Regions from separate parts of the Psychrobacillus sp. INOP01 genome, predicted to be linked through region 1. Evidence: riboswitches for the same ligand, from Rfam matches in the RefSeq annotation. Region 1 holds a riboswitch; each other region holds the start of a gene.

Region 1 (3,217 bases):
TGTTCTTTAGTAATTTCCAATGATGCATTTTGTGCATTTGCTTTAAATGTACCTGTATTAGTTAGCTTTCCCGCTTGGCTAACTCGGTAATTATATTCCCCATTATTCACCAATTTGAAAGGATATGTTTTTGTGCCATTTGGATTTATTGTCGCTTCACCTTCAGGCAGTATCTCTTCAAATGTAATGAAGTGTTTGATTTTTTTTCCAATAAATAATTCTGCATCTTGAGGAACTGTAAAAGTCATATTCCCTGAAAATGGGATTGCCGTACTTACAGCTTGAGCAGATGCTGCAATTGTTATAGTTATGCTATTGCTTAATGCAACGTATTGAGTGTGCTTAGCATCTGGTTCAAACTGATAGAAGAACGTTTTTCCTGTAAGAGCTAATACAGGAATCTGTCCTTGTGCAGTTACGTCACCTAGCTTCAATGACGTATCGCTTGATATATCTTGTCCAACTTTTACAGTGTAATCATTATCAACAACCCAGCCGGTATTACTAGCTTTAAAATTAAGCTGACGGAATTTGAATTCTTGGTTCGGCTCAGTTGTAACTGTTAACTTACCACCACCAACGCTTTTATTATTGCTATCAAAGCCTTCGTAGCGATAATTACCTATTGGTATAGTAGCTGTATAAACGTTATACGTACCTTCGGCACCAGCTCCTATGTTTATTTCTTGTTCGTTCGCATCGTAAAGATTTAATTTAACTGTTTTAGGTGCGACAGTGAACTTTACTTCGTTAGTAACAACAGCTTGTAAACCAACATTTTTCGCTTGATTAAATAACGCTGTTGCCTGATTTAGTGCTAATACTTTCGCATCAATGTCTTCTTGAATCGCATTTTCATCTGCGATTAGTTGTTGAGCAGATATGATTACATTTGTATACGCATCTTGTTCAGCTTGAGTTACCCAATAATCAGTGGGGGCTATATCTTTTCCATCGACACTTACTTTTACAGAAGCTTTAGTTGATTCAGCTTGTTGAATGTCAGCTTGTAATACTGTTTTTTCAGCTTTAACAACTTCTTCATCGTCTCCATTTAAAGCAGTATATAGTTGAGTTAGTGCAGTATCTACATCTGATTGACTGCTCTCCATATTAGTGAGCTGTAAGTATGCGGCATCATAAGCAGACTTTACATTTGTATTTGCTAAAATTTCGTTTTTATTTGGAGCACTATTAATCTCTGCTATTTTTGCTGTTAATACATCTTTATTTGCTGGATTAATATAATTATTTCCACCAAAACCTCCGCCTAAATCTGCTCCATAGCCCCAAACAGTAAACTGCCATCTAATGACATCGCCATCTTCAGGGAACCAATCTGAGGCACCACGAGAGATAAAATCATTTTTAACAGCTACCATCCAACCTGACATATCTGTATAGTCAAATTGACCTAACCAGTTAGATTCTGTTCGCTCATTAATTGGGCCAGATTTATCAAGAATGTATTGTGGAACTTTCACTTCTCTAGGACTTGGATCATAAATAGCTGCTAAATAAAAGCTGCTATCTACAGATCCCATATTTTCATAGTTTCCATCCCCTAATAGATTAACTAAAACTTGAGCTACGTTATCACCTTCATAAAAAGGTACTCTAACAGGTTCATTTATATAGCCTTGTCCAAGGGTGAACTTCTCAACGGAAACCGTCACATAGCCTTTTGGTTCAGAACTATGTATCGTCGCACTATCATTAGTAGTGTTCGAAGATAGTTCGTTCTCCGTTAGCTGGGATATATCAGCTTCCTCGTCATTAGATTGATTATTAATAATAGAGCTAGTTTCTAACTCACTATTTTCAGATAGCTGTGTCTCAGCTAGAGCAGCAGGTGAAAATAGCGAAAATGATAGGATAAAGACAATCGCTATATTCAACCATTTCTTATAAAAGTCCATTTCTTTTTCTTTCCTCCTCAAATTGTTATAAGTGAATATACTTGCAATTAACTCGAAAAGAAAAAAAGATGCTTCTCCAATTAAAGGAGAGCATCTAAGGAAAATAGAATAAGACTCAAAAATACAATTGCCTGTCCATCTATTTGCCGTAAATTCTCCTAGCTTCCGAAGAGAGTTAATACGATGGAATAGAGGTAGGTCTCCTGGCTCGTGTATCCTATTCAGAACCTTCCCATCTACTGGAGGCATTTTTCCTCGTTTGACAGTGGTATTTTCTGTAGTCATCTACACTTACAGTTGCGGAAACAGCTTCGGCTTTGCACCGAATTCCCTATTAAGCTCTTAAAAGAGCACCTTTATTCTGCAATTGTTATTCACTTAAGTTAAGTTTAGCATAAATTTTTTGTTTTCAAAATAGTTCGATAAGAAAAGAATAATTCTGTGGTTATCGCCCCGTCAAAAAAGCTATTAAATACAAAATCTTCCTGGAGGTTACTACTAATAAAAGAGAAATGGATATTTTTGCATCAAATACGTTAGTTGGAGTAAACTAATTGTTGGTTTCAAAACACTATTCCAGATGCATGGCGCAATTGGAAATGAGGAGAGAGGTAAAGAGTTCCTGAATAATGTTGAAAAAGGGAAGAGGAAAGTATACGAGTAAGTGATTATCTTGGAATATGATGGTGAAGTTATAAGCTCAATAACAGACACACGGTTTGTTGAGCATTCCAGCTTCCTGTTTATTGCTCAATTCCATCAACTAGGCTTAAATTTATACTTATCTATTCCAGTACATACGCCGCCAATAATTTTTACTAGCCCCAATAACCTGCTTTTTAATGCTTTATTCTGCATTGTTTAAAAAAGGAAAAAGCCCCCAAAACCTTGATAAACAAGGGTTTCGAAGGCTTTTAATATCACTCTTTGTAGAGCAATAAAATTAACGAGAGTAGAACTCAACGATTAAAGCTTCATTGATTTCAGCAGATAGTTCTCCGCGTTCTGGATTACGAACGAAAGTACCTACTTTGTTGTCTGCGTCAAAAGATAAGTATTCTGGTACGAAGTTATTAACTTCCATAGATTCGTTTACAACGTCAAGGTTTTGAGATTTTTCACGAAGAGAAATTTCTTGACCTGCTTTTAGACGGAATGAAGGAATATCAACGCGTTTACCATCAACCATAACGTGACCGTGGTTTACTAATTGACGTGCTCCACGACGTGTGCGAGCAAGACCTAAACGGTATACAACATTATCAAGGCGAGTTTCAAGAAGAATCATGAAGTTTTCA
Region 2 (3,217 bases), 2.1 Mb from region 1:
GGTGCCCCAACAAATGCCGTAATAACACCAATTGGCAGCTCCGTTGGCGAAATAATCGTTCGAGATACTAAATCACAAATGATTAATAAAGCTGCACCATTTATAAAGCTTAGCGGCAACACATGTCGGTTATCTGAGCCAAATAGCAGCCTCGTCATATGTGGAACGACTAGTCCTACAAATCCAATCGTTCCAGATACAGCGACCGCCGTTCCCGTCAGCATGGAACCGCCGATTAAAATCATCATTTTCCGTTGTTTCACATTGACCCCTAAATGCTTTGCTCGCTCTTCTCCAAATAGCATCGCATTTAACTCTCTTCTATTTAACCACAATAAAAAGGTACCAATAATTACAAACGGTAAAGCCATTTGCACGAAGCTCCAGCCCCTCATCGATACACTTCCGAGTAGCCATCCAATGATTTGTCTCAATTCTTCCCCTGTCAGTGCTATCATCAACGAAATTACAGAACCTAAAAAAGAACTAAAAATAATACCAGTCAAAATTATTGTTTCCATTTTCATCGCACGGTCGACTAGCTTTGCAAAAGTAATAACGAGTAACATTGTAACTAGAGCACCAATCATACTGAAAACTGGTAACGTGAATATCCCTAAAAATGGCACCGAAATACCGAAAAAGAGCGTAGCCACGGCACCTACTGAGGCACCGGACGACACTCCTAACGTATAAGGATCGGCAAGCGGATTTTTTAATAACCCTTGAAATGCAGCACCTGCAATGGCTAGTGATGCACCAACTAGCCCTGCAAGCACAACACGTGGCATGCGAATTTTCCAAACGATATTGGTCGCGATTGCATCTGCTCCCGTATCCCATAATGTGCTGATCGGTACCTTTACGGATCCGACCGATACACCAAGCCAAATTGCTACTAATAGTGCAACTATGGACAAGATGTAGCCGATCAAGGCTTTACTCACTAAAAGCCTCTGGATAAATTGCTTTTGCTACTTCTTCTAACCCCTCTGCAAGACGCGGACCTGTACGACTTGTTAGGTTTTCATCTACTTGTATAACTTCATTGTTTTTCACAGCCGTAATAGAATCAAAACCATCACGAGCTTTCACACTATCCACAATTCCTTCGACATAGCTATACATCACTATAATTACGTCCGGATTACGGTTAACAATTTCTTCTGGCTCCATTATAAACCAGCCTTCTTGATCGGCAGCAATATTTTCAGCATTCACCATATCTAAAATTTCTTGCATGAATGTCCCTTTACCAGGTGTATAAATTTCTGGAACATCTGAAGTTTCTACGAATACTGTTTTCTTTGTTTCAACTTTTGCCACTTTCTCTTTTACTTCTTCTACTTTTGCTTTCATGTCTTCTACAATTTTTTGTGCTTCTTCAAATTTGCCAGTAGCACGACCAACTTGCTCAATTGTTGTATATGTTTCATTGAAGTCCGTTGCATTTTTCACTACGAAAACTTTCACGCCTGCATCGCGAATTTGTTGTAATCCAGCTTCACCCATACCTAGGGCAGACTCATGCGCAAATACGATATCCGGGTTCATTGATACGATTTTCTCTACATTGAATTCCATACCACCGATTTTCTCTTTTTCAAGTGCTTCTTCTGGATAATTATCGTAATCATTAACACCAACGATTTCATCATTTAAACCAAGTGCAAATAAGATTTCCGTATTACTTGGTTGCATAGAAACGATCGTTTTTGGCGCTTCTTCCAATGTAATTTCATTACCAACTGCATCGGTCATTGTTAATGGGAAAGTTGTTTCATCTACAACTACTTCCTCTTGTGCGTTGCCGTTATCTGCGATAGGTATTTCTTCTTTTTGTCCGCATCCTACTAGCAATAATACTGCAAGCGCGGATGTCATCCATAATTGCCATAATTTCTTCATGTGCTTTTCCCCCATTATTCTCAAAAATAAAAAAACTCTCGTCCAATGAACAAGAGATAGAATAGGTATAAATCTGCGAGGTTACCAATTGCCAAGCCGACTTACACGAAACCTATCCTCGTAGGTATTAATGTGTAGACTCATAAAGGCAGGTTTTCTGACTCATGATAGAACCCTATCATATACAGTGGCGGGACCGTGCTGGATTTGAACCAGCTTCCCTTTTAACTTGCTAGTTTATTAGCAAGCACCTTTATGTTAAAAATTATTATTGATGCATCGATTTCATTATACATGAAATCATTCACCTGTCGACTAGCAAATTTTCTGAAAGATTATTCTAATATTGTCATTAATAATTTTCGTTTCCTATTAAAACGATAATACAAATATTGCGCGATTAGATTGACTATAAACACAATCGGATATGCAAGCCGTATACCTTTGATACCCATATCTGTAAAATGAGACAACATATACGCTACTGGAACTTGAACAAGAATAATACTAGAAATTATGAATAGTGTAGCCCATAATACCGAACCTGTTGCTCTCATTATCGCTAATAATGCCTTTTGATGAACATCTACCGTGAGTTATACATCTCCAAACGACAAAAAAACACTTCGACCGAAGTCGAAGCGTTAAAAGAAGTATTTTTACATTTGTTCTGGAGCAGAGACACCAAGCAGGCGTAATGCATTTGCGATTGTTTGGCGTGCTGCTGTTACAAGCGCCAGACGTGCTTCTGTTTGTGGAAGATTATCGGCATTTAATACCTTGTCTGCGTTATAGAAGCTATGGAATGTCGTAGCTAATTCTTGGATGTAAATTGCAATACGGTGAGGTGCACGAAGTTTTGCAGCATCTGCAACTATTTGTGGGAAGTCACCAATTTTTTTCAGTAAATCTAATTCTTTTTCACTTTGCAATAATTCAAGTGAATCCGTCGATACTTTCATTCCTTGTGTTTCTGCTGATCGTAAAATCGAACAAATACGTGCATGTGCATATTGTGCATAGAACACTGGGTTTTCATTTGATTGAGAAACAGCTAAATCTAGATCGAAGTCCATATGTGAGTCACCTGAACGCATACCGAAGAAATAGCGTACTGCATCTAGCCCTACTTCTTCCACAAGCTCACGCATTGTTACAGCTTTCCCTGTACGTTTACTCATTTTCATTTTTTCGCCGTCTTTATATAATTGAACCATTTGAATAATTGATACTTCTAGCTTTTCACGTTCGTATCCAAGTGCTTCAATCGCCGCTTTCATGCGCGGGATGTAGCCATGGTGGTCTGCTC
Region 3 (3,217 bases), 1.3 Mb from region 1:
TGCGAAGATTTTATTTTCCTTTATCATGCGCTGAAGCACTTGTGTCCATAAGTCCTTATCAAATCCGCTGTCCATATATGTTTCTAATAGGGCTTCATCGCGCTCCGCAATAAATTCAATTAGTTCTTCATCGAAAGTATTAGTAATATCGCATACATCCTCCGATAAGGTGGCACGTATTTCAGCAAGAATGCTTGTTGGATCAGTACCTTCATAATCGGTTTTATTGATAAAGAAAAAGGTCGGTACTTTGTGTTTTCGTAGTAATTGCCAAACAGTTTCTGTATGTCCTTCTATCCCATCTACCGCGCTGATAATAATGATGGCATAGTCCATCACTTGAATTGCCCGTTCCATTTCTGGAGAAAAGTCGACATGCCCAGGAGTATCGATAATATAATACGTAGAATTATTGTAGGAAAAGATTCCTTGATCGGCAAAGATAGTAATTCCTCTATTTTTCTCTATAGTATGACTATCAAGAAACGAGTCTTGGTGGTCAACTCGTCCTCTTTCTAATTGTATTTGTATGGTATAGCAGCTGCTCCGAAAAAGTAGTTTTTCCAGCATCTACATGTGCAAGAATTCCAATGGTTTTGTGCATGTTCTCACCTCTGAACTTAATTATAGCAAATTACGGTGAAACCACCTGCATCAGTGCTATACTAGGTAGACTAAAACAACGAAGAAAGAGGGTACAAAACATGCAATATTCAAAATCTAAAATGGAAGAGCTAGTGAAATATAGCCCGGAGTTAAGCAAGCGTTTAAAAGAGGTTATGAAGGAGCATGATTTAGAGAAAAGCTTTGCTTTAAAGGCTTTATATCATTCAGAAGTAAAAGACGGCGGTAAATATCAAAGAGATTATCAAGATCTATAAAAAAAGCGAACCGATGCAATATAAAATCGGTTCGCTTTTTTGGTCCAAGGTACTTTAAAGAAAGAATAATGCTAGTGATTTCCATTTCGGGAAAAGGAACAAAGGCTAAGAGCGCCACCTCGTGTGGCAATGTCTTCGTGACCAACCTATCTAAAGAATCAATATAGTAACAAGTCCGTCCAAAGCCTACTGAAAACGCTAGAAAAAGGTTTTAAATTTAAAGGACCGGGCATTTGCCCAGTTTTTCTTATTTAATCCTCTGTAACTCCTGAAATCTCGCTTTTAATTTGTTTAAATGCTTTTTGTAAATTAAGTGTATACATAGTTTTATCCTGTTCACGCATATCTGTGATATTAGCAATTTCTCTTTCGAAGGCTTCCAACATCAAATCAAGTGAAGTGGATGAGCTTCCTATATAGTTTGTCATTAATACATATTTAAATTTCTCTAAATAATCTTCTTTTGTGCCAATTGTCATTTCAAAGTTCCTTTCCTCAACAAAAAAAGCATCCTCTTTTTTCAAAGAAGATGCTAGTTATTAGTATAATTAGTTGTTGTCGAAACGTTTGAAACGTAATAAAATGCACACTGAAAAAGAGTCAATTTCTCCAGTGTTTTCATTGCGTTTTTTCGTACGACAGCAATTTCAAGCATTTGCTTGTTCATAGCTGCACTTAACACCTCCTATCCGCGTAGGGTTTTGGTGTGTACTTGAAATAGGCAGGTCTCCTGGCTCATGATCATCGCGTTTCTATCCTTCCCATAATAACTTACAGTGGATGTAGTAGAATTGCTCCCATTTACAGTTGCGGGACAGCGTCGGTTTTTCACCGACTTCCCTTTTAAGTTCATTCGCTTTCGCAAAAGAACACCTAAATCTACACATTATTCAATTGTTCTTTTACTATAACATATCTGAAATAGAAGAATATATTTTTGTAAATAACCGCAAATTTGGATAAGAACTTAGTAAATTCCCTCACTATAATTAATTCGAGGGGGCAAGAAAATGAATTTAATAAGAACAAGAAATCCATATCAAGTTTACATCTACACATGCTTTTTATCACAACTATTTTTTACTTTTATTTTTACTGTGAATTTGTTGTATCACGTAAAGGTTGTAATGCTGGATCCATTTCAGCTTGTTTTAGTGGGAACAGTTTTGGAGCTATCTGTATTTCTTTTTGAAATTCCTACCGGAGTAGTTTCCGATTTAAAAAGTCGAAAGTTGTCTATAATAATTGGTTACTTTCTAATAGGAATTGGTTTTTTAATGGAGGGGCTATTCCCTTATTTTGCAACTGTACTATTGGCCCAGGTCGCATGGGGAATTGGGTATACGTTTACAAGTGGTTCTCAGCAAGCATGGATTGCAGATGAAATAGGAGAAGAGCGTGCTTCATTAGCATTTATAAGAGGGGCAAAGGCCGGTAGTCTTGGGCAAGTCATAGCCATACCTTTAAGTATTGTAACGGGTTATTTTATGATTAGTTTACCAATCATTATTGGTGGACTATGTATGATTGGGTTAGCGGTATATTTAATCATCTTTATGAAAGAAGAGAACTTCAAACCCCTGAATAAGATAGAAAGAATGTCGACTTGGGAAAACATGAAAGGTAATATGAGCAAAATTATTTTTTATTCTAAAGCTAGCTTCATTATGAGAATGCTATTTTTAATTGCTTTATTTGTAGGGGTTTATAGTGAAGGTTTTGATCGATTGTGGATGTCTCATTTTTTTGAAGTATCAAATATAGCGGCTTTGCCTGAAGAGAGGTTAGTTGTGATTACAGGAGCTATTCAATTCATTATTGTACTTGTTTCTTTTGTAGCGCTCCATTTAATGAATCGAAGTTCTATACATCAGAATCTTAGACATATTTATATAGCTCTATTTATAGGAAGTTTATTTATAATCCTGTCATTGCTTGGCTTTGCTTTTTCCTCATTTGTGATTGGATTGTTAGCCTTTTATATAGTTATTCAAGTGACAAGAAAAGTTATGTATCCACTGGAGGACATATGGTTAAACAAAATCATACTTGAATCCTCTACACGTGCAACATTCTTCTCAGTAAAAGGCCAAGTAGATGCCATAGGTCAAATTGGAGGGGGTCCAATGATTGGATATATAGCAACGGGTTTTACAATAAAAACAGCCATCGTTGTAAGTGCAGTTTTATTAACTCCAGTTCTTTACTTATATAAAACTATTTTGAAAAGTACTAGAGTTTGAATAGTTTAAGTTTAAATACATTCATCTTTATTGATAGATAAAAGAAAATGATTTCGCTTATATCGACTATTAAAAAGCATCGGTTCTAGGACT

Evidence for each region. Region 1 has a riboswitch for cobalamin ahead of KD050_RS03535 (S-layer homology domain-containing protein). Riboswitches for the same ligand answer to the same signal wherever they lie in the genome.
Region 2: it holds a riboswitch for cobalamin, as region 1 does, so the genes downstream of both, KD050_RS14285 (ABC transporter substrate-binding protein) here and KD050_RS03535 (S-layer homology domain-containing protein) in region 1, are expected to answer to the same signal.
Region 3: it holds a riboswitch for cobalamin, as region 1 does, so the genes downstream of both, KD050_RS10430 (hypothetical protein) here and KD050_RS03535 (S-layer homology domain-containing protein) in region 1, are expected to answer to the same signal.

The regions. Positions count from the first base shown of each region.
Region 1 covers NZ_CP073315.1:698,752-701,968, reverse strand. Annotated here, with positions in the region: gene KD050_RS03535 (S-layer homology domain-containing protein) at 1-1,919, opposite strand, end outside; cobalamin riboswitch at 2,095-2,292, opposite strand; gene rpsD (30S ribosomal protein S4) at 2,863-3,217, opposite strand, start outside.
Region 2 covers NZ_CP073315.1:2,847,263-2,850,479, reverse strand. Annotated here, with positions in the region: gene KD050_RS14290 (FecCD family ABC transporter permease) at 1-935, opposite strand, end outside; gene KD050_RS14285 (ABC transporter substrate-binding protein) at 940-1,908, opposite strand; cobalamin riboswitch at 2,038-2,178, opposite strand; gene KD050_RS14280 (hypothetical protein) at 2,244-2,465, opposite strand; gene argS (arginine--tRNA ligase) at 2,568-3,217, opposite strand, start outside.
Region 3 covers NZ_CP073315.1:2,048,150-2,051,366, reverse strand. Annotated here, with positions in the region: partial or broken gene KD050_RS10440 (GTP-binding protein) at 1-604, opposite strand, end outside; gene KD050_RS10435 (hypothetical protein) at 705-881, shown strand; gene KD050_RS10430 (hypothetical protein) at 1,133-1,360, opposite strand; cobalamin riboswitch at 1,584-1,773, opposite strand; gene KD050_RS10425 (MFS transporter) at 1,892-3,124, shown strand.